Hydrogenovibrio crunogenus: one gene and its partner. Each later gene encodes a partner of the first gene's protein in a complex. Links are inferred from orthologs where the notes say so. Each region holds a gene or a part of one and is shown in the gene's direction. Other genes may lie near its edges.

Region 1 (16,436 bases):
CGTTCCAAACCCTTTAAATAAAGCCTGCTCTTTAGCAGGCTTTTTTATTCCTATCGACTTTTCTGTTAGATAAATGAAATACACTCCTTAAAGCGAAGACACCACTTTCAACTGAGCACCTCATACTAACCGCCCTCCATACCAACGCTTTAAATTATTTTTTAATAATATTAGCAAGTCATGATAAAAAAAATCAGCTCTCACATAAAATTATTTTCATTTGCCAAAAAGCTTAGCACTCTATAAGAAAATAATTATATTAGATTAATCTAATATTCTTTATTTTCAATAAGTTATGACAAAAATAAGTAATTATCCTACCCGGTAATTGTGTACTTATAAATACGGATTAACCCCCCTAATCGACCATAAAATTTTTTTAATTATTAAAAGCTTTGCAACTTCGGCATAGTAGCTTCTGACGAAAAACAGCATGCTGGCAGCGAAGTGATAAAACGGCACCAACATGCTTAAATTGTATTCATTAGATAAAAAAGAGAGACACTCGATGAAAAAAACAAGAATCGCTTTAGCAATTGCAACAGCTGCAATGGTTTCAACGCCTGTTCTAGCAACGAACGGTACTAACATGATTGGCTTAGGTGCACAATCAAACGCAATGGGTGGTACTGGGGTCGCGGCAAGCTACGGCGCTGAAACAGTTATCGCTAACCCGGCAATGATCGGTAAAACAACAGGAACCGAAATGACTTTCGGCGGCACTTTATTCATGCCATCCGTTGAAACAACTAACAACATTAAAAACAGTGCCGTTGCTGCAGCCAATGGTATTACGTCTGCACAAGCAGCTGCCAATGGAGCACCGATTGGAAGTGCAACAAGTGATGCAGATACCAATGTCATTCCTGCGGTTTCTTTATCAAGCCGTATCAATGATAAATTAACTTTCGGTATCGGGATGTTTGGAACATCAGGTATGGGGGTTGATTACCAAGATGAAGACATGTTATTTAACGCACAAACAAACATGCAAATCATGAAGTTTGCGCCAACCCTGGCTTATAATTCATCAAACTTCGGTTTTGGTGTATCGCCAATCCTTCAATATGGTTCACTAGACATTAATTTCAAAACGCAAATGACAAATAACAATGGTGCACCGATGTACGTTCAGTCTAGCGGAACCATCACCACAAACCAAACAACAACGCCAGCAATAAAAACGGTAGGTCATGGCATGGCTTCAGACCTTGGAATGGGCTTTAACATTGGTGGTTATTTTAATATCACTAATGACTTAACAGTTGCAGCTTCGTACTTGTCTGCTGTTGATATGAAGTATAAAGGCCAACTATCAACTGCATCAGGTGCATTTGTTAACCCGAATTCAGATTTCAAAACTGCATTTGGCGACAACCTTGAACAACCTTCTGAAATCAAAGTTGGTGCAGAATACGTCATGGGAAGCTTCTCTGTTAATGCCGACTATAAAAAAGTAGGCTGGGGATCAGCAAAAGGTTATAAAGACTTTGGTTGGGAAGACCAAGATGTATTTTCTGTAGGTGCAAAATTTGCTGCTAACAACTACTGGTTAGGTGCGGGTTACAACTACGGCAGCAACCCAATCAAGGAGCAAGATGGTACTACCTATAAAGGTGCCGTTGTGAACATGTTTAACAACACCTTCTTCCCTGCAATCACAGAAAGTCACTTCACTTTTGGTGGTGGGTATTCTATGACTAAAAATACAACATTAGAAGGATCTGTTGTGTATGCACCAGAAGTTAAAAACTCTGTTGATACAACAGGCGTTTCTTCTGCATTTGCAACAGGAATGGCAGGTTCACAAACTGCAGCAGCAAGTACCAGCACAACAAAGCATTCTCAAATTGGCTACACAGTGCAGGTAAAATATAACTTTTAATTGTCTAAATTAAGAGTTACTTCTAAGAGCCCCTTTTTAGGGGCTTTTTTTTGTCCTAAAAATAACTTTTTGACTTCTTAATCATTTGTCATATTCCCTTTCTCTTTTTTTGTGATACTATGCGAAAAACAAGCTAACTAAAAGGTAAATATATGGCGCGCGTTTTGATTGCAGGATGTGGCGATATTGGTTGTCGCCTAGGTGTAAACTTAGCGAAAAAAGGGCATGAGGTTTTTGGTATTCGGCGAGATACGTCAAAAATCACCTCCCCTATCCAGCCTATTGAAGCCGATTTATTTGGCCAATTACCCGAGCTTCCGGATCAACTTGATTATGTTTTTTATATTGTCTCGGCTAAAAGCTACAATGATGTCGCTTATTATAAAGCGTATGTTATGGGCTTAAAGCACTTAATTGATGCGCTTAAAGATCAACCTATCAAACACCTTTTCTTTATTTCAAGCTCATCGGTTTTTTCTCAATCCGAGGGAGAACGCGTCACAGAGGAAAGTCCAGCAGAAGGCAAAAACTTTTCTAGTCGTCGCTTACTGGAAGGAGAAGAGCTTGCTTTAACGGCTCCTTTTCCAGGCACAGTGATTCGATTTGGTGGCATTTATGGACCAGGAAGAACGTACCTCATTGATTTGGTCCTACAAGGTAAAGCGCATTGCATGGAAGATGTGTATAGCAATCGCATTCACTCCGAAGACTGTGTTGGTCTGTTGGAGCACTTAATGGAGCAACCCGATTTAGATCCGGTTTATATTGGCGTGGACGATGAACCGACGTTGACTTGTGAAGTGTATGAATGGTTGGCTGAGCAATTATCTGTTTCGAATATTGAACACCTTGAGCCGACAGAAAACAGCCGTGCATTAAGAAGCAATAAACGCTTGTCGAACGCTAAAATCAAAGCAACCGGCTACACATTCAAATACCCAAGTTATCGCGAAGGGTATTTAGAATTGCTTGAATCGATGTAAAAACAATCTATCAATAATGCTAAAAACGACCAGGCCTGGTCGTTTTTAATACAAGATTACTGATTCTTATATTCAGCGATTCGGCTTCTTATCATCGTCCAGCACCTCACCTTCAATCACATCCGACTCTTTATCCGGCGCACCCGACTCAATAATCCTGACATGCTGAATCGACTGACCATCTGAAGAACGTTCCGTCCACTCTGTTTCATATACCTGACCTTTATATTGAGCGTATTGCGTTTGACGCTGAGCGATTAATTTTTTCGAGAACAGACGTCTGACTGGTGGAATCAACAATAAAAATCCGATTGCGTCGGTAATCAGTCCCGGGATTAAAAGCATCAGTCCACCTAAAAAGATAAACACCCCTTCCATCATTTCTACTGCCGGCAATTGCCCTTGCGCCATATTCAGCTGTGCTTTTTGCATGGTAGAAACGCCTTGATGACGCATTAAGGCGGCTCCGATAATCGCGGTGACAATGGTTAACAAAATAGTAGGTAAAGCCCCAATCTCACTGCCAACTTCAATCAACACATAAAGTTCCACCAAAGGAACAAATAAAAATAATAGGAAGAAAATTTTAAACATAAAGGTCTCTTTTAAGACTGAATTCAAATAAAGCGTTTCTGCTTTAAAATTGATTGTCAGCATTTACACAAAGTTTGCACAACATCCTAACGCGATTCTACGTTAAAATCGTGATTAACTTATTACATAAGTCTTTAAATTGTTTTTTCAAGGTGGACATAAATGAGAAACACATCGTTTTTTAAATATCTATTAACGATATTGTTATTTTTAACATTCCATTCGGTAGCCGCATCGGATGAGTTATTAGATGTTGATCAAGCTTTTTCCTTACAGCCGGTTAAGGTTGAGAATGGCCAATTCAAAATCAGCTGGAAAATTGCAGACGATTACTATTTATACAAAAAACGCATTTCAATCGAATCGGAAGACTTAGAACTCAGTCCACCACATTACCCTAAAGCCATTACTAAAAATGATCCTGCCTTTGGCCAGAGCGATGTGTTTAAACACCAACTAACCGTAACACAACCCTATTCAGGAAGCGTTACGAAAGCAAACTTAACAATCAAATACCAGGGGTGTGCTGAAAAACTTGGCGTTTGCTATCCTCCGCAAACGAAATCTGTCACGGTTGAACTGCCTGCCGCCGCAGACACCAACGGCAATACCCTTGCGGATTTAAACAGCTTAATCATCGACAGTTCCGGAGCAGACTTACTGCCTGCAGATGAAGCTTTTCAGCTACAGGTGACTCCCAACGATAACAATCAACTAATGCTTGATTTTAGAGTCGCTGAAGGCTACCACCTGTACAAGGATAAAATTAAAGTCCTACTTAAACAAGGAAATGCCACCCTCGGTTCTCTTCAATTACCTGAAGCCATACAAACAAATGATCCAGTGTTTGGTGACGTTCAAGTTTATCATGGCGATTTCCAAGCCATTCTGCCAGTGAATCATATTGTCGGCGCTGCTGAAATAGAAATCCACTATCAAGGTTGTTCATCTGAATCTGGCGTATGCTACCCACCCGCGAAAAAACTGATGACGGTAAATGCCAGTGACTTCAAACAAACAAGCACAAACTTACCGACTCAAACAACGACGTCTGAAAATCTATCTGAAACCGACCAGATCACCAGCACCTTACAAAACAGTTCGGTTTGGATTGTCATTGGCACCTTCTTTTTGTTTGGACTATTACTGTCTTTAACACCTTGCGTTTTTCCAATGATTCCAATCCTCTCCAGCATCATTGTTGGACAAGGAGATCAACTCACCACGCGCAAAGCTTTCATCATGTCTCTAGTCTATGTTCTGGCGATGTCGGTTACCTATACCGCTGCCGGGGTTTTAGCAGGGATTTTTGGCGAAAACCTCCAGGTCCTTTTCCAAAATCCATGGATTATTGGGAGTTTTGCATTGATTTTCATTGCTTTGGCCTTCTCCATGTTCGGTTTCTATGAACTACAACTACCAAGTGGCCTGCAATCCAAAATCACGAATTTATCTAATAAACAACAGGGCGGCACCTTAACGGGTGTCGCCATCATGGGGTTCTTATCGGCTCTAATTGTCGGCCCTTGTGTGGCACCGCCTCTTGCCGGCGCCCTGATTTACATCGGGCAAACCGGCGATGCGCTTCTTGGCGGCACCGCTTTATTTGCTATGAGCATGGGGATGGGCGTGCCTCTATTGTTATTAGGAACGTCCGCCGGGAAACTCCTTCCTCGCGCTGGCGCCTGGATGGATAACGTTAAGGCCATCTTCGGTGTTCTGATGATCGGGGTTGCCATTTGGATGGCCGAAAGAATCCTTCCCGAATGGACAATTCTATTTGCCTGGGCGGCGTTACTGATCGGTTCCGCTATTTATCTCGGAGCTCTGGAACCGGTTGGCGACAAATCCGGCTGGCATAAGTTCGCAAAATCCATTGGTGTGATCTTTTTGATCTACGGTATGGTAATACTGATCGGTTTGGCCGGTGGTAGCAAAAATGTCTTGCAACCGTTAACGGTATTTCAGTCATCCGGAACCAGCAGTAGCAGCCAGACTGAACATCTAAACTTCAAGACTATTCGTACCTTAGCGGAGCTGAAGCAAGAAGTCGCCAAAGGGAATCCAGTGATGCTCGACTTCTATGCAGATTGGTGCATCAGTTGTAAGGAAATGGAAAAATTCACATTCTCCGATCCAGGTGTTCAGAGCGCATTGGCAAATGTCACCCTCTTAAAAGCCGATGTGACCGCCAATAATGCAAATGATAAAGAGTTAATGAAAGCATTTAACATCATCGGCCCCCCTGCTATTCTGTTCTTTAACCATCAACAAGAACAAAAAGCACAACGCGTGGTTGGTTTCAAAAAAGCAGCTGACTTTACACAGAATATCAATCAAGCTTTTCAATAAGATTTATTTTAATCAAAAACGTCACGAAAAACGGCCAGGCCTGGCCGTTTTCATTCTAGATAACACCACCTTTCAATACGTTTTTTATCTCATCTTGATGACAAAAACGCCGTTTTAAAGAACTCAACCCTGTTTTTTTCATTTAATTTAAACTTCGCAACATTTCACGAATTTTCACGACTTTTTTATAACTTTCTATATCGTTAAAGCTAACTTTCAGGTATAATTTTCAACAATTTAATGATTAGCTCCGCTGAAATGCATCAAGGATACTTTCATGGCAAACATTCTCGTAATCAATGGTCCCAATCTCAATATGCTAGGCAAAAGAGAGCCTGAACATTATGGCCGCCAAACCTTAGGCGACATTATTGAAGAACTCGAAACCCTTGCTGATGATTACGAAGTACGTCTATACAACTTCCAGAGTAATGCCGAGCACGAAATAGTGGAACGCATCCAAACCGCGATTGAAGATATTGATTTTATTATCATCAACCCTGCCGCTTTCACACACACCAGTGTTGCAATACGGGATGCTTTATCGACCGTCAAGATTCCTTTTATTGAAGTGCATTTATCTAACATTCACAAAAGAGAAGCTTTTCGAACCCATTCATATTTTTCTGACCTGGCTGAAGGCGTGATTGCCGGTCTGGGTCCAATAGGCTATCAGCTCGCGCTGGCTGCCGCAGTTGAAAAACTGAAATAAAAATACATTTAAATAACGACTATTTAAGAGGAATAGAGAACATGGATATTCGTTCAATTCGTAAATTGATTGAAATTGTAGAACAGTCTGACGTTGCTGAAATTGAAATTAAAGAAGGTGAGCACAACATTCGCATCACTCGTAGCAAAGAGCCTGTCATGATGTCTGCGCCTGCAGCGCCAGCACAAATGGCTTATGAAGCTGCACCCGCTGCGGCTGCACCACAACAATCTGCCGCACCTGCGGAATCACCTGCGGCTCCTGCAGAAACAGGACATACCGTTCCATCTCCAATGGTCGGGACTTTTTATGCCTCACCTTCTCCGGATGCGGGTCCATTTGTCAGCGTGGGAGACCAAGTCTCAGCCGGTGACACCCTTTGTATTATTGAAGCGATGAAAATCATGAATCCAATTGAAGCAGATGTTTCTGGAACCGTGAAGAAAATTCTTGTTCAAAACGCTGAACCTGTTGAGTTCGGTCAAGCTTTATTCATCATCGAATAATAGGATACCTGCATGATTGAAAAAATTCTGATTGCCAACCGTGGAGAAATTGCACTACGCGTGCTAAGAGCCTGTAAAGAAATGGGCATCAAAACGGTCGCAGTCCACTCCACAGCAGATGCTAACCTAAAACATGTCTTGCTAGCAGATGAGTCTGTGTGTATTGGGCCTGCACCGTCTTCTGAAAGTTACCTCAATATTCCAGCCATTATTTCAGCCGCTGAAATCACGGATGCCGAAGCGATTCACCCAGGGTATGGTTTCTTATCTGAAAATGCCGACTTTGCCGAGCGCGTTGAAGAAAGCGGATTTATTTTTATGGGGCCTAAGGCTGAAACGATCCGCATTATGGGCGACAAAGTATCCGCTATCCGTGCGATGAAGGCGGCAGGTGTTCCTACCGTTCCCGGCTCCGGCGGCCCATTAAGCGACGATGAAGAAGCTAATAAACAACTGGCTAAAGAAATTGGCTACCCAATTATCATCAAAGCTTCCGGTGGTGGTGGTGGACGCGGTATGCGCGTTGTTCATACCGAATCAAACCTGATTAAGTCAATTCAGTTGACTAAATCAGAAGCAGGTAGCTTCTTTGGTAACCCAGAAGTGTATATGGAAAAATTTCTGGAAACGCCGCGCCACATTGAAATTCAAGTACTGGCCGATGGGTTGGGCAACGCCATTCACCTAGGAGAGCGTGACTGCTCAATGCAGCGTCGTCATCAAAAGGTGGTTGAAGAAGCCCCTGCGCCGGGCATTACAGAAGAACAACGTAACCGTATCGGGCAAGCTTGTGTAAACGCCTGTATTGAAATCGGCTATCGTGGTGCGGGAACCTTTGAATTTTTATATGAAAACGGCGAGTTTTATTTCATTGAAATGAATACCCGTTTACAAGTAGAACACCCTGTAACGGAACAAGTCACGGGCGTGGACTTAGTAAAAGCTCAGATCGAAATTGCAATGGGTAAACCGCTAAGCATCAAGCAGGAAGATATCATCATTCGAGGTCATGCCATTGAATGTCGTATCAATGCCGAAAACCCATCGAACAACTTTATTCCTTCTCCAGGTAAAATTGAACGTTTACACTTAGCCGGTGGAATTGGCGTTCGTTGGGATTCTCATATTTATACGGGTTACCCAGTTCCGCCGCACTACGATTCAATGATAGGGAAACTGATTTGTTATGGCCCTGACCGTACTTCAGCCGTGGCACGTATGGACACTGCTTTGGATGAGTTGATTATCCAAGGCATTGAAACCAATATTCGTATGCAACGCGAAATCATGAATGACTTTGGGTTCTGTGAAGGTGAACAAAATATCCATTATTTAGAACACCGATTGGAACATCTCGTTTAGACTCTAGTTCATCACAAACTCATTAACATCAACCACGTTGAGCCTATAATGTAACTATTTATCGGCCGCGTGGTTTTTACGTTTAAAGGACCCTTATGGCTTGGATTCAAATTAACACCACGGTTTCAGAAGCACTTGCAGAACCACTATCAGATGCATTCATGGAAGTAAATGCAGCATCCGTCACATTTGCAGACGCAAAAGACCAACCCATTTTTGAACCTGAAATTGGCACAACCCCTATTTGGAATCAAACCAAAGTCATCGGTTTATTTGATGCCGAAACCGACATTCCAGCGATCATCAGTCAACTAGAAACCTTAATACCGGATATACCAGCTGAGTGCTATAGCATTGAAGCGCTTGAGGACAAAGACTGGATTCGAGCCTGGATGGATCAATTTCAACCCATGCAGTTTGGTTCACGACTCTGGATTATACCCAGTTGGTGTGACATCCCTGAACCCGAAGCAGTTAACCTCATGCTAGACCCAGGGATGGCATTTGGGACAGGGACTCACCCAACCACGGCTTTATGCCTTACTTGGCTCGACCAAAACCCACCTACTGATTTAACTGTCATTGACTATGGTTGCGGTTCAGGCGTATTGGCACTCGCCTCTGAAAAGTTAGGCGCAAAACAGGTAAAAGGCACCGATATTGACCCACAAGCGATTATCGCCAGTCAACAAAATGCGGATAGAAATGAGGCCGATATTGAATTCAAACTGGTCAAAGAATTTCATTCCGATCCTGTTGACCTATTAATTGCTAACATTCTTGCAGGGCCTCTCAAAGAACTGGCACCAGAATTTATTCGTTTGATGAAGCCAAATGCCACGCTGGTGTTATCAGGTTTATTAAGCAACCAGGCAGCAGATTTGATTAGCTTTTACCAGCAACAAGGATTTGAATTGATTGCTCAAAATGATTTGGATGAATGGTCTCAACTTAGCTTTAAAAAGCTAGCGGCGACTTAACTGCTTTCAACATGATGCCCTTATTTGATTCTGACACCCCCACAATTGCACTGGCGCCTATGGCAGGTATTACCGACCGAATTTATCGAGATATCTGCCGTGAGACTGGTGCCAGTTATGCGGTGTCAGAAATGGTCGCTTCCAAAAAGCAATTACGCGAATCGGCAAAATCTTCAACGCGCCATGCGGATAAAACAGAAACTTCTCCCCGGATTGTTCAATTGCTGGGCACCCAACCCGATGAGCTGGTGGACGCTGCATTATGGCAACAATCCCAGGGAGCGGATATGATTGATCTCAACATGGGGTGTCCAGCAAAAAAGGTGTGTGATGTGGCCGCTGGCTCTGCTTTAATGGGGCAACCTGAACTGGTTGCCGATATTTTTAAAAGTTTGACCGAAGCAATTGACCTTCCTGTAACGGTTAAAATCCGAACCGGAACCGATGCGGATAACATCAATGCCATTGAAATTGCCAAACTGGCACAAGACTCCGGCTTAAAAGCCATTACCATCCATGGTCGCACCCGTGTGGATAAATTTAATGGCCAAGCCGAATACGACACCATTAAAGCCGTTAAACAGGCGGTTGAAATCCCAGTTATTGCAAACGGTGATATTTGCAGCCCAAAAGAGGCTCAATTTGTATTAAAATATACAGGTTCAGATGGCATTATGATTGGTCGAGCCGCCCAAGGATATCCTTGGATTTTCAGAGAGATAGCACACTTTCTAGAAACCGGGGAGTTTTTGCCCCCTCCTAGTTTGGCTGAATTTCAGCAAGTGATGACTCGACACTTTTCAGAACTCGAAACACTTTATGGTAAATATTTAGGCCATAAAATTGCTCGAAAGCATCTGGGCTGGTACAGCCAATACCTTCCCAACGGTACAGAGCTAAGAAAAAGATTTAATCGGCTTGAGAGTACTCAAGCACAACTCAACTTAATCAACCATTACTTTGATACTTTATGACATTACTATCTGATAATAACCCAGCCAGTCAAGCACTCAGCACCCATGTCACCATGACGCTGAAAAACTATTTTGAAACACTGGAAGGTGAAGTGCCGAGTGATGTTTATCAAATGGTGATAAGCCAAGTAGAGCGTCCGCTCATCGAATTTGTTTTAAACGAAACTGCGTTCAATCAAAGTCGATCAGCTGAAATATTAGGTATTAACCGAAATACCTTAAGAAAAAAAATGCAGCTTTATAAAATAACGCCTGCGTAACGAATTCGCCTTTAATAGGCACCCTTTTTACTGACTAACCAATTTTGGAGAGAAATCCCTTATGAAACCTGTTCGCCGCGCCCTGATTAGCGTCTCAGATAAAAATGGCATTTTAGAGTTTGCCAAATCTTTAACCGCTATGGATGTTGCCATCTTATCAACAGGAGGAACCTATAAGGTTCTTTCTGAAGCAGGTCTGCCTGTCACAGAGGTTTCAGAATACACCGGTTTCCCTGAAATGATGGATGGTCGAGTCAAAACACTTCATCCAAAAATCCACGGCGGTTTACTGGGTCGCCGTGGTACAGATGATGCCGTTATGACTGAACATGGTATTGACCCTATCGATATGGTGGTGGTTAATCTGTATCCTTTCGAAGCCACGGTGGCCAACCCGGATTGTTCATTAGAAGATGCCATTGAAAACATTGATATTGGAGGGCCGACAATGCTTCGCTCGGCGGCCAAAAACCATAAAGATGTTGCCGTTGTCACAGATCCACAAGACTATGCTCGCATTCTAGAAGAAATGGAATCGAATAATGGCCAACTGTCTCATGCTACCCGTTTTGATTTAGCCATCAAGACATTTGAGCAAACGGCTCGCTATGACGGGGCAATCTCAAACTACTTCGGAACCATGTTCAGCGAAGATAAAAACGATACTTTCCCGCGCACATACAACACTCAGTTTGTGAAAAAACAATCAATGCGTTATGGAGAAAATCCACACCAGTCGGCGGCCTTCTATACGGAGCGAAACCCAACGGAAGCGTCTATTTCAACCGCCAAACAGTTACAAGGTAAGGCTCTGTCATTCAATAACATTGCTGACACCGATGCAGCATTAGAGCTGGTCAAAACGTTTGATGAAACGGCTTGTGTCATTGTTAAACATGCTAACCCTTGTGGCGTATCTGTTGGTCAAAACGTTTTTGAAGCTTATGATCGAGCGTACAAAACCGATCCCACGTCAGCATTTGGAGGCATCATTGCTTTCAACCGCGCATTGGATCAAGAAACGGCTCAAGCCATTATTGATCGTCAATTTGTGGAAGTCATCATCGCACCGAATGTATCAGAAGATGCAAAGAATGTTATTGCCGCCAAACAAAATGTCCGTTTACTGGTGTGTGGAGATCTAGGTATCCAAGAACCGGCTTATGATTACAAACGGGTTACCGGCGGTTTATTGGTGCAAGACCGTGACTTAGGTTCGGTTACTGAAGACGAGCTTAAGGTGGTAACCAAGCGTGCGCCGAGTGAAAAAGAAATGGCGGATTTACAATTTGCCTGGAAAGTAGCGAAATACGTTAAGTCCAATGCCATTGTTTATGTAAAAGACGGCATGACCATTGGGGTAGGTGCGGGGCAAATGAGCCGCGTTTATTCTGCGAAAATTGCCGGCATTAAAGCAGCCGATGAAGGTCTTGAAGTGCCGGGTTCAGTGATGGCTTCCGATGCATTTTTCCCTTTCAGAGATGGCATTGATGCGGCAGCCGAAGCCGGCATCACAGCTGTAATACATCCAGGTGGCTCCATGCGAGATCAGGAAGTGATTGATGCAGCGGATGAGCACGGCATCGCGATGGTCTTTACTGGCATGCGTCACTTCAAACACTAAATACACTGATTGAAATACGATAGATTTACAAGAGAGAAAAACACATGAATGTACTCATTATTGGAAGCGGTGGCCGCGAACATGCTTTGGCGTGGAAAACCATTCAATCAGATAAGGTTTCAAAAGTATTTGTTGCACCTGGCAACGCTGGAACGGCACTGGAAGACAATATCGAAAATGTTGATATTGCCGTTGAGGACTTACCAGGCCTGGTAGATTTTGCTCAAAACAATGCCATTGAACTCACCATTGTTGGCCCGGAAGTGCCTCTTGTGCTTGGTGTGGTTGACGCTTTTGAAGCGGCAGGCCTAAAATGCTTTGGTCCAAGCAAGGGAGCAGCGCAACTGGAAGGATCTAAAGCTTTCTCTAAAGATTTTTTAGCGAAACACAACATTCCAACAGCCGCCTACTCCGTGTTCACAGAGATCCCGCCTGCAGTGGCTTATATTAAAGAGATGGGCGCGCCAATTGTCATTAAAGCCGATGGCTTAGCCGCAGGTAAAGGCGTTATCCTGGCTGAAACCAATGCCGAAGCGATTGCCGCAGTAGAAGATATGCTAGCAGGTAATAAATTTGGGGACGCTGGTGCACGTGTTGTTATTGAAGAATTTCTAGTCGGCGAAGAAGCCAGTTTTATCGTGATGGCAGATGGTCAAAACATCTTACCTATGGCGACTTCTCAAGACCATAAAGCCCGAAACAATGGTGATACCGGGCCAAATACAGGCGGTATGGGGGCTTATACCCCTGCGCCAGTGGTGACGCGTAAAATCCATGACCGCATTATGCAGGAGATCATTCGTCCAACCATTGATGGGATGGCTAAAGACGGCCTACCCTATACTGGATTTTTATATGCCGGGATTATGATTGCACCGGATGGGACACCGAAAGTCCTTGAATTTAACTGCCGCTTTGGTGATCCTGAAACTCAGCCTATCATGATGCGCTTACAATCCGACTTATCTGAACTGTGTTTAGCGGCATTGGATAAAAAACTAGACACGGTAACCGCTAAATGGGATTCCCGTCCTGCATTAGGTGTCGTTTTAGCCGCTGGCGGCTACCCTGATGAATACCGTAAAGGAGATGTCATCCAAGGCATTGAAGATGCCAACAATACGGATATTAAAGTTTTCCATGCGGGTACCCGTTTGAATGATCAAGGACAACTGGTTACATCAGGAGGGCGCGTTCTTTGTGTGACCGCGCTAGGCGAAAATGTTACCGATGCTCAGAAACGTGCCTATGAAGGGGTTTCAAAAATTCATTGGGAAGAGGTTTATTACCGTACTGACATTGGTCATCGTGCCGTTAAACGTGAATCCTTAAGTTAAGGATAAAACGCCTCTCACTTAAAAAGCACTCAACGAGTGCTTTTTTTATATCTATATTTTCGGTATAGTAAAATAATGGTTATTCATTAAGGAATTTTACTCATGTCTGAACTTCAATCCGTCCATAATTACTATGAAAGACCTGTCTTTAATCATATACAAGAAAACTATCTCGATGTCGGATTAACTGAAAACCAGCTGGCAGATATGGCCTGTATCGCACTCAACCGTATTGCACCTCGCTATATTCGTCATGATATCGACATGTCTTTTTACATGTCCTCCGAAGAATACCAGGAAATACAAGCACGCATTCAAAAGGCCGTTAAAAAAGCCTATAAAAAAGTGAAAAAATTAGATGGGCTAGAAGAGGCCTAATTTAAAGCTTTAAATTATAAGCCTCTTCTTTCTGAAAAAAAGATGCCCCTCCATTGCTTCACATCACACTTCTTATTTAGGAGCAGAGATGCAGCATTCTAAGATTTTGATCTCCATTAAAACAGTAAGTAGCCCCCTAAGCTTATCAACTCTACTTTTCCTTATTTTTTCTTTGCCGGTAAAGGCGATGCAAGCAGACGAACTGGTTCGTCATATTGATAGCTTATGGCGCGGAACGACATCTCATGCATTCATGACCATGAGCGTCAAAACACAACGTTATCAAAGAAACATGACAATGGAAGCCTGGTCTCTGGGGAATGACTATTCATTGGTTGTCATTCAGAAACCCATTAAAGATCGAGGTATTTCGACTTTAAAGGTGGAACAAAACATCTGGAACTATTTGCCTAAAATCAACCGCGTCACCAAAGTGCCGTCAAGCATGATGTCCGGCTCTTGGATGGGAAGCCATTTCACGAATGATGATCTCGTAAAGGAAAGCACCTTTGAACAGGATTATGATTCGACTATCACATTTGAAGGGCTTCGAAATAATCAAAATATTTATGAACTAACCTCTATTCCAAAACCGAATGCCGCTGTCGTTTGGGGGAAGGTTGTGATGCAGATCACACAATCAACTTTGGCCCCTATCAAAGGGCTCTACTATGATGAAGATGGCCATCTGATTCGCACCCTAACATTTGATCAAATTCAAAAAATCGGTGAGCGGATCATCCCCATGCGAATGACATTACAGCCAATAGACAAGCCATCAGAATCAACCGTCATTCTCTACAACGACATTCAGTTCGATATCCCTTTAACTAAAAACTTTTTTTCATTAAGAAATCTTAAACAGCGGCATTAACGTCATGAATAATCCGGTTTTCAACCGCCTGATCTTATTGCAGTTTATAGCTTGGCGAAATATTTGGCGAAACCCAATCAGAAGTGGCCTGACGATTTCAGCGTTGGCTGGTGGATTAATTATGCTTATCCTTTACGCAGCTCTGCTAGAAGGCATGTCTCGCCAAATGGTGACCTATGCGACAGACATCTCCAGTTCACATCTTCAAATGCACCGTTCAGCCTATATAGATAACCAGGATATTTACGCCACTCTTCCATGGTCATATTTAACAGCATTTGAAGACTCTTCACTTCCCGTGAAAATCGCTCCTAGACTTTATGCTGCTGCTTTAGCGAGCTCAAAAGATAATTCAACAGGGGTAATGATCAAAGCAATTGACCCACAACGAGAACACCATGTCACCAAACTGCTTAGCCACTTACGATCTGGCGAAGCCTCGTTTGAGCCTAAACAAAAAAATGCATTAACGCATTACCCGGTTTTGGTTGGAGCACAGCTTGCAAGAAACTTACAACTTTCTCCTGGAAGTGAATTGGTTCTGGTCACACAAGCGATTGATGGCAGTATAGGAAACGCTATTTTTGAAGTCACAGGAGTTTTAAAACCGCTTGAACCTAACTTCGATCGCATGGGGGTTTTAATGTCGATCAAAGCGTATCAAAGCCTTATGTACCAAGAAGATGGCTTCCACGAACTGGCAATCAAGGCGCAGAATATTGACGAATTAAATACTTTGCAAAAACAACTTCAGACACAAATTACTCACTTACAAAAGCAAACTCCCTTAGACGAATTGGGAGGTAAGGTGATTATCCGAAACTGGAAAGAACTGAACCCTCCGGTTGCCGACATGTTGGAGTTGAGTGGCACCATGTTACTGATTGTTGGATTAATCGTCATTGGCCTCGCCTCACTGGGGATGATTAATACGATGTTAATGTCAGTGCATGAAAGAACACATGAATTTGGCACCCTATTGGCCATTGGGATGAAAGCGCGCTGGATACTATTAATGGTTGTTATTGAGTCTTTTTATTTAGCTTTAATCTCCGCGGTTATTGGTTCAATAATCGGGAGTGTCATTGCCAAACAATTTGAAGACAAAGGCATTGACTTCAGTCATATGATGCCAGATGGTTATGACTGGGCCGGTGTTGTCTTTGAACCTGTGATGAAAGGTTATCTTATACCGGAACAAGTCTTTCAGGCCAGTCTATTAATGATTCTATTAACCATGCTAGCGGCCTTAATTCCATCCTGGCGTATCGTACGTTTAAAACCAGCTGAGGTCATTTAAATGTCAATTCAACATGGTCACCTCCCCTTTTCAATATTGATGAATTTTGCCTGGCGTAATTTATGGCGACACCGACGAAGAACCCTGATCACCTTGACTACAATTGGGATTGGATTTGGCTTGGCTGTATTATTCATCGGAATTGGAGATGGAAGTCACAACTCTATGGTGCGTAATGCCATTAAATTGGGAGAGGGTCATTTAACAATCCAACCCAAAGGATATCAAGAAGCGCCAGCCAACTATAAATACATTCATAATGGCAAAGTACTTTATCAACAACTCAAAAGTCTATCCCTTGATGCGAATATTGCT
Region 2 (8,342 bases), 430 kb from region 1 along the record:
GGGAATATGTTTGGTGACATTCTTTCTGATGAAGCATCTATGTTGACTGGGTCGATTGGCATGTTGGCTTCAGCGTCTTTGGATGCAAATAATAAAGGGATGTATGAACCAAGTCATGGGTCGGCACCGGATATTGCAGGGAAAAATATTGCCAATCCGCTGGCGACAATTTTGTCTGCAGCCATGATGCTGCGTTACAGTTTGAATCGTGAAGATTTGGCTTTAAAAATTGAAGCGGCCGTCAGTCATGTGTTGGATCAAGGCTTAAGAACAGGAGATATTTGGTCAGAAGGCTTAACGAAGGTGTCGACATCAGAAATGGGTGATGCAGTGGTCGCAGCTCTGTAAAGATTTTTACGGATAGAAAGTGCAATTTTCCTATAATTGTGTAAACTGCATTGCGAGACGATGATTAGGAATGCCTTTTTAAGATGAAAAATCATTTTACGATAACCATAAGTGATGTGCATGGGTCACGTCACTTCTCTTTCAAACAGTTCATGCGAAAATTCGCGCTGTTTGTGGTGATGTTTATCTTTTTGATGTTAGCTGGCGCTGCCGGCGTCATCTGGTGGTTGAATCAGGAAATTATCGATATTCAAGATAAACGACAGGTTGCTGAAGCCAGTTACCAGGCTGTATTAGAGAAAAGTAAACACTCGTACATGACTTTGGAAGCGGAAAAGCGCAAGCTTCAAAGTCAGTTGGATAATAAATCGAAACAAATCCAGTTTTTAGATCAAACCTTGCAGGGGTTGGAAGATTTGATTGGGGTCAAACCGGATGAAGACGAACTGTTAACAGATCGTGTAAAGATTGTTCAGCTGACAACGCTTGAAAAACAAATCATGTTGGAAGACATACCCAGTGGACGACCTGTTAAAAAATATCAAGGTGTGAGCAGTAGTTTTGGCTGGCGGATTCACCCAGTTAAGGGGACGAAGGAATTTCATCGGGGAATTGATTATCGTGGTAAGCGTGGTGATGGTGTTATTGCCACGGCTAGCGGCACGATTGAATACGCAGGCTACCATAAAAGAAGTGGTTATGGGCGTTTGATTATCATTTCCCACGATAATGGGTTTAAGACACTATACGGACACATGAGTAAATTGCATGTGAAAACCGGTCAGGTGGTTAAAAAAGGAGAGCTTATTGGTGAAATTGGTTCTTCCGGATTGTCTTCAGGACCTCACTTGCATTATGAGGTGAGTTTTGTGCAGCGTAAACTGAATCCAGTGCCATTTATTAACTGGGATTTAAAACATTATGATGAAATATTTAAAAAGGTAAAAGGTGTGCCATGGGGATCTTTAAGTCAGGTGGTTCAAAATCGCGTCCAGCAGGTGGAAAAACAATTATTGCTGCGGGATGTAAAATAAATGGTGAAATTAAAGACCTAGATGGTGCTCTGCATATCGATGGCCATATTGATGGTGTCGTTGAAACGGACTACGATGTTTCTATCGGTGATGAAGGAATCGTTACTGGACTGATTAAAGCAAAGACCATTGTTGTCAGCGGTACTTTGGAAGGCAAGGTGGCGTGTGAAAGTATTGATATCCTTGCCACAGGCAAGCTCTTGGGCGAAGTGGTTTGTGGAGAGATGATGATTGAGTCCGGTGGTAAGTTCATTGGTGAAAGCCGTGAGCTGACAGAAGGCGGGTTGATTGTCAGCTTTCCGGAAAATGAAAAACAAAAATTAGAGAATCAGGCAAGATCGGTTGTTGAAATGATTAAAAATCAAGCTTCCATAATGGATGATCTACAACCCTCTGAAGCCGAAGCAGTAAAAAGCAAGTAAAGGGAAAAATATGACAAAGCAGTATGATATTGCCGTTGTAGGTGCAACGGGTGCCGTAGGTGAAACAATTTTAAAAGTACTTGAAGAGCGTAATTTCCCAGTTCGTAATTTATATCCGCTGGCCAGTAGTCGTTCTGCAGGTAAAAAGCTGGAATTTAATGGCGGTTGGGTTGAGATTCAGGACTTGGCAACGTTTGATTTTTCAAAAGCCCAAATCGGATTGTTCTCACCAGGTGCCAGTGTTTCTAGAGAATATGCGCCAAAAGCTGCGGCGGCAGGATGTATTGTTGTCGATAATACCTCGGAATTTCGTTACGACGAAGACATTCCCTTAGTGGTCCCAGAAGTCAACCCTGATGCGGTTGCTGGGTATAAAAATCGAGGCATTATTGCCAACCCTAACTGTTCAACCATTCAGATGATGGTTGCGTTAAAACCTATTTATGATGCTGTCGGGATTGAGCGTATCAATGTATCAACGTATCAAGCAGTTTCTGGCTCCGGTAAAGAAGCGATTGATGAATTGGCAACACAAACAGCTAATTTGTTGAATATGAAGCCGGTTGAGGCAAAAGTTTATCCTAAGCAGATTGCCTTTAACTGTATTCCTCAAATCGATGTGTTCCAAGATAATGGTTACACAAAAGAAGAAATGAAAATGGTTTGGGAAACGAAAAAGATCATGGAAGATGAATCGATTCTTGTTAACCCAACGGCTGTGCGTGTCCCGGTATTTTTCGGTCACAGCGAAGCCATCCATTTAGAAACAAAAGAAAAAATCACAGCAGAGCAAGCGAAAGAGCTGTTCAAAAAATCTGACGGAATCGTTCTTATTGATGAGCATGTTGATGGCGGATACCCGACAGCTGTTACTGATGCTGCGGATACGAACCCAGTTTATGTTGGACGTGTGCGTGAAGACATTTCTTTTGAGAAAGGTTTGAATCTATGGGTTGTGGCGGATAATGTCCGTAAGGGTGCCGCTACAAATACAGTTCAAATTGCTGAGCTGTTGATCAAAGATCATATCTAATAGACATGGCTTTATTGGCGATTGGTATTGAATACCAAGGCACCGCCTATTGTGGTTGGCAGCATCAGAAACATTGTGATTCTGTTCAGCAGCAACTTGAAAAGGCATTATCTTATATCGCCGATGAACCGATTGGTTTGAATTGTGCAGGTCGAACAGATACGGGGGTGCATGCAATCGGTCAGGTTGCGCATTTTGAAACGGCTGTTAATCGGCCGGATAAAGCTTGGATTCAAGGCGTTAATACCCGGTTACCCAGTGATATTCGGGTAACCTGGGTGAAAATGATGCCTGAAGACTTTCATGCACGTTTTTCTGCTATTGCTCGACAATACCGGTATGTCATCTTTAACCGTCCTGTTCATTCTGCCATTTTAGCCAATCGTGTGACCTGGGAGAATCGTCCCTTAGATGTGGAAAAAATGCACATTGCCGCTCAGGGGTTATTAGGTGAAAATGATTTTTCATCTTTCCGTGCCTCAGGTTGCCAAGCCTCTCACGCCAATCGTAATGTGCAGTCTTTGCAGGTTTCACGTCAAGGCAATTTTGTCTTTGTTGATATTCAAGCCAATGCTTTTTTACATCATATGGTTCGAAACATTGTCGGTACCTTGATGGAAGTAGGGCGGTTGGAGAAACCGGTCGAGTGGGTGTTGGAATTGTTAAAAAAACAAGATCGAACTCAGGCCGGTATGACAGCGCCAGCGGAGGGTTTGTATTTTGTGAATGCTTTGTATCCGGAATCGTTCCAGCTCCCTCAGGTTGTTTTGGATGAGCTGCTTTGGCAAGCCTAAAAAGAGTTAGATGATGCAAAATAGAACGCGTGTTAAAATTTGCGGCATTACGAACATAACGGATGCGACAACTGCCGTTCAGGCAGGGGCTGACGCACTGGGGTTCGTCTTTTATGACAAAAGTCCTAGAGTCGTGACAATTGACCAGGCCTGGGCGGTTTTTGAAAAACTGCCGGCTTTTGTTACTACGACTGCGCTGTTTGTGAATCCGGATGTCTCTTTGGTTGAAAAAGTTATCAAAGATTTGAAGATAGACTTGTTGCAGTTTCATGGAGATGAGTCCCCTGCATTTTGCGATCAATTTTCGAGACCTTATATAAAAGCGGTTCGGATGCAGGCGGAAACGGATTTGGAACAATTGGCTGTTCAATATGCTTCGAGCCAAGGGTTGCTACTTGATACTTATGTTAAAGGTGTTCCTGGCGGAACAGGAGCGGCCTTCAATTGGAACTGGGTGGCACCTGAAAGACGGCTGAATGTGACGCTGCCTGTTATTTTGGCGGGTGGGTTAAATGAAGATAATGTCGAGCAGGCCATCCGCTCTGTTCATCCGTGGGCAGTTGATGTCAGTGGCGGCGTGGAATCGGTGCCAGGACAAAAATCATCAGAAAAGATACAAGCTTTTATTCAAGCTGTAAATAATGTTCGGTAATGCTTGATTACCGTTTTGATAAAACGAAAGTGGATTTAATAGAATGAGTATTGATTATTCGCAATATCCTGATAAAAAAGGACATTTTGGAGTTTATGGGGGTATTTTTGCGCCCGAAACTCTAATGGCTGCATTAGAAGAATTGAGCCAACAGTATGAAAGTGTCAAAAACGATCCAGCATTTATCGCTGAATTGACTAAGGACTTTCAAGATTATGTTGGTCGTCCTTCTCCTTTGTATTATGCGGAGCGATGGTCAGACTCATTAGGTGGTGCCAAGATTTATCTGAAGCGAGAAGATTTGAATCACACCGGTGCTCATAAAATCAATAACACTATTGGTCAAGCCTTGCTGGCAAAACGCCTTGGTAAAAAACGTATTATCGCAGAAACCGGTGCGGGGCAACACGGGGTTGCCAGTGCAACCGTTGCGGCCAGACTGGGACTTGAGTGTGTGGTTTATATGGGGGCGGATGATATTGTTCGTCAAGCACCGAATGTGGCACGGATGAAAATGTTAGGAGCAGAAGTCATCGGTGTTGAATCAGGGACGCGTACCTTGAAGGATGCACTGAATGAAGCCATGCGTGACTGGGTAACGAATGTGGATGATACCTTCTATATTATCGGTACCGTAGCAGGGCCCCACCCTTATCCGGCTATGGTACGTGATTTTCAAGCGATTATTGGCCGTGAAGCCAAGCAACAACACATGGAAAAAGAAGGTAAATTACCTGATGCATTGATTGCTTGTGTGGGCGGAGGTTCAAATGCAATCGGTCTGTTTTACGATTTTTTACCAGATGAATCGGTCGAAATTTATGGAGTGGAAGCCGGTGGGCTAGGGTTGGAAACCGGGCAACACGCTGCGCCTTTGTGTGAAGGAAAGCCTGGCGTACTGCATGGTAACCGAACCTATCTAATGGAAGATGAGAATGGACAAATCTTAGGAACACATTCTATTTCTGCGGGATTAGATTACCCAGGTGTTGGTCCTGAGCATGCTTGGTTAAAAGACATTGGTCGCGCCAAGTATGTTGCGATTAATGATGATGAAGCCATGCAAGGCTTTCGTGATTTAACAAAATTTGAAGGAATTATCCCAGCATTGGAATCGAGTCATGCATTGGCCTATGCCACCAAGCTGGCGCCAACCATGTCAAAAGATCAGACTATCATTGTCAATTTATCGGGTCGTGGTGATAAAGATATGGGAACCATAGCGAAAATTGAGGGGTTTGAGATTTAAAATGAGTAGAATTGATGCAACGCTGAAGGCCTTGAAGTCAGAAAAAAAGACAGCTTTGATTCCTTACATTACAGCAGGTGATCCCCACCCTGAGATGACAGTAACGTTGATGCACAGCTTGGTTGAGCAGGGCGCAGATATGATTGAGCTCGGTGTGCCTTTTTCAGACCCGATGGCGGATGGCCCCGTCATTCAAAAAGCGGTAGAACGAGCTTTAGAACATAATGTTAGTTTAAAAAATGTTTTAGCGTATGTGACTGAATTTCGTAAGAAAGATGCGCAAACGCCGGTGATTTTAATGGGGTATTTAAACCCGATTGAAGCTATGGGGAGCGATGTGTTTGCGAAAGCGGCAGCTGAAGCTGGCGTAGATGCAGTTTTGACAGTCGATATGCCACCGGAAGAAAGTGAAGGGTATTTTGAAAACTTGTCACAAGCACAACTCGATCGAATCTTCCTCGTCTCGCCGACGACACCTGATGGACGACTCAACGCCGTCAGTGAAAAAGGCAGTGGATTTGTTTACTACGTTTCTTTAAAAGGTGTCACCGGCTCAAAAGCCTTGGATGCTAAGGATGTAGCTCATCATGTTGGGCATTTGAGAGAAAGGATGTCGATGCCTGTAGCCATTGGGTTTGGTATTCGTGATGGCAATACAGCCTACGAAATGGCCAAGCTTGGTGATGCTATTATTGTTGGTTCAGCGTTGGTTAGTTTGATTGAACAGAATGCTTCAGAAGACTCTGAAGTGATTCAACAGGTATTAAGTGATAAAATGCGCGAATTCAGACAAGCAATTGATAAAGCAGATAACGAATAAAATTGAATGGTGTCGGTGCATACCGTTGGCACACAGTAAAAACAAAACTCTTTGGAGAAAAAAATGAGTTGGTTTGAAAAGATTTTACCCAGTATTAAACAGGTAACGGAACGTAAGAAAAATGTTCCAGAAGGCTTGTGGACAAAATGCCCTAAATGCGAAAGCACTTTATATCGTGCAGAAGTCAGACGCAATTTGGAAGTTTGTCCAAAATGTGATCATCATATGCGTTTGGGTGGACGTGATCGTCTTGAAGCGTTTTTCGATGAAGGAACCGGGGTTGAAATTTCAGCAGAAGTTACACCTGTAGATGCGTTAAAGTTTAAAGATATAAAACCTTATAAAACTCGCATTGCACAAGCGCAAAAAGCCACGGGTGAAAAAGATTCTTTTGTTACGATGACAGGAAAGATCCAAGGGCTAGAAGTCGTGGCAGGCGCATTTGAATTTAAATTCATGGGCGGCTCAATGGGGTCGGTAATGGGAGAAAAATTTGTTCGAGCAGTGAATGAAGCGATTGAAAAACGTTGTCCTTTAATTGTTTTTTCGGCCAGTGGTGGCGCTCGAATGCAAGAAGCGTTGTTTTCTTTGATGCAGATGGCCAAGACGAGTGCTGCGCTGGGCCGCTTGAGAGCACATAAATTGCCGTTTATTTCCGTCTTAACCGACCCAACAATGGGTGGGGTCTCAGCCAGTTTTGCCATGTTAGGGGATTTGAATATTGCTGAACCGAAGGCGTTGATTGGGTTTGCTGGGCCGCGTGTTATTGAGCAAACGGTTCGTGAAAAGCTTCCAGAAGGCTTTCAGCGCAGTGAATTTTTGCTAGAACATGGTGCTATTGATCGCATTATACATCGTCATAACCTCAGTGATGAATTGGCTTCTATTTGCCGTATGTTGCTACAAAAAACAGCATGAAAACCGCTGGGTGAGTTCAATTAAGTGAAACCCACTGAGACGACGTCTTTAACCGAATGGATTGATTGGTTAGTTTCATTGCATGCAGATGAAATTGACCTTGGAATCGATCGAGTGAAATCGGTTGCAGAGGCCATGAATCTGGCTTCTCCAAGCCCTGTTGTTATTTCTGTCGCGGGAACGAATGGAAAAGGGTCGAGCATTGCAATGCTGGCCTCTATTTATGAAGCCGCTGGGTATCAGGTGGGGGTTTATACGTCACCGCATTTATTACATTTCAATGAGCGTATTCGGATTCAAGGTCATTTAGCGGATGATCAGCAAATTGTGCAAGCGTTTGCCGAGATCGAAGCGGCGCGAGGGCAAACCAAATTAACCTATTTTGAATTTTCTACGCTGGCAGCGTTGTGGGTGTTTGCTCAATATTCATTGGATGTCATCCTGTTGGAAGTTGGGTTGGGCGGACGTTTGGATGCGGTTAATTTAGTGGATGCCGATGCCAGTTTGATTACAGCGATTGGCATCGATCATGAAGATTGGTTAGGCAGTGATCGGAACCAGATTGCAGTGGAAAAAGCTGGCATTATGCGGTCGGGAAAACCCTCTGTTTGTTCCGATAATGACATCCCGGAAACCTTAGTTAAGTATGCAAGCCAGCATAATGTGCCTTTAAAAAGACTCGATACAGACTTCTTTTATCATAAAAACAACCAGGCCTGGTCATTCTTAGACTCTGAAAATCAACTGGTATATCAAACTCTGGCATTACCCGCACTTTCAGGAGACTTTCAAATTCAAAATGCGTCAGGCGTGGTTGCTTTGATTGAGACACTGCAGGCTGAACTTCCGGTATCCTTTGATCAATTATCTCAGGGATTAAACGAAGTAAAGCACCCGGGGCGCCTGCAAAAGATGCAATTAGATCATCAAAACTGGTTGATTGATGTGGCGCATAACCCGCAGGCAGCGGAGGTTCTTGCACATTATCTAAAACAAGCCTCCATACAGGCAGATGCCATCTTTTCTGTGTTGCAGGATAAAGATGTAACCCCTATGATTGAAGCCATTAAAC

Evidence for each region.
Region 2: the proteins of accC (region 1) and accD are in contact, whole or in part, in a solved structure (PDB 8UXZ), measured with the Escherichia coli proteins. The link is inferred for Hydrogenovibrio crunogenus from one-to-one orthologs.

Annotation. Positions count from the first base shown.
Region 1 is NZ_CP032096.1:475,574-492,009, reverse strand. The notes cover bases 6,316-9,219. They hold accC (acetyl-CoA carboxylase biotin carboxylase subunit), read left to right. Parts: upstream 6,316-7,044; coding sequence 7,045-8,394; downstream 8,395-9,219. Other genes in these bases: prmA (50S ribosomal protein L11 methyltransferase), read left to right, coding at 8,490-9,219; accB (acetyl-CoA carboxylase biotin carboxyl carrier protein), read left to right, coding at 6,568-7,032; aroQ (type II 3-dehydroquinate dehydratase), read left to right, coding at 6,316-6,526. In the rest of the region: GHNINEIG_RS02275 (OmpP1/FadL family transporter), read left to right, coding at 509-1,885; GHNINEIG_RS02270 (NAD-dependent epimerase/dehydratase family protein), read left to right, coding at 2,038-2,868; GHNINEIG_RS02265 (FxsA family protein), read right to left, coding at 2,941-3,462; protein-disulfide reductase DsbD, read left to right, coding at 3,625-5,814; more of aroQ, read left to right, coding at 6,092-6,315; more of prmA, read left to right, coding at 9,220-9,374; tRNA dihydrouridine synthase DusB, read left to right, coding at 9,386-10,348; GHNINEIG_RS11805 (helix-turn-helix domain-containing protein), read left to right, coding at 10,345-10,608; purH (bifunctional phosphoribosylaminoimidazolecarboxamide formyltransferase/IMP cyclohydrolase), read left to right, coding at 10,670-12,232; purD (phosphoribosylamine--glycine ligase), read left to right, coding at 12,277-13,569; GHNINEIG_RS02215 (late competence development ComFB family protein), read left to right, coding at 13,672-13,947; GHNINEIG_RS02210 (outer membrane lipoprotein-sorting protein), read left to right, coding at 14,036-14,821; GHNINEIG_RS02205 (ABC transporter permease), read left to right, coding at 14,826-16,121; GHNINEIG_RS02200 (ABC transporter permease), read left to right, coding at 16,122-16,436. UniProt on the Escherichia coli protein: This protein is a component of the acetyl coenzyme A carboxylase complex; first, biotin carboxylase catalyzes the carboxylation of the carrier protein and then the transcarboxylase transfers the carboxyl group to form malonyl-CoA.
Region 2 is NZ_CP032096.1:903,662-912,003, forward strand. Bases 5,403-8,342 are described here. They hold accD (acetyl-CoA carboxylase, carboxyltransferase subunit beta), read left to right. Parts: upstream 5,403-6,415; coding sequence 6,416-7,270; downstream 7,271-8,342. Other genes in these bases: trpB (tryptophan synthase subunit beta), read left to right, coding at 5,403-5,532; trpA (tryptophan synthase subunit alpha), read left to right, coding at 5,534-6,352; folC (bifunctional tetrahydrofolate synthase/dihydrofolate synthase), read left to right, coding at 7,295-8,342. Also shown: leuB (3-isopropylmalate dehydrogenase), read left to right, coding at 1-348; GHNINEIG_RS04270 (M23 family metallopeptidase), read left to right, coding at 432-1,382; GHNINEIG_RS04275 (bactofilin family protein), read left to right, coding at 1,304-1,804; GHNINEIG_RS04280 (aspartate-semialdehyde dehydrogenase), read left to right, coding at 1,815-2,837; tRNA pseudouridine(38-40) synthase TruA, read left to right, coding at 2,843-3,631; GHNINEIG_RS04290 (phosphoribosylanthranilate isomerase), read left to right, coding at 3,642-4,283; more of trpB, read left to right, coding at 4,327-5,402.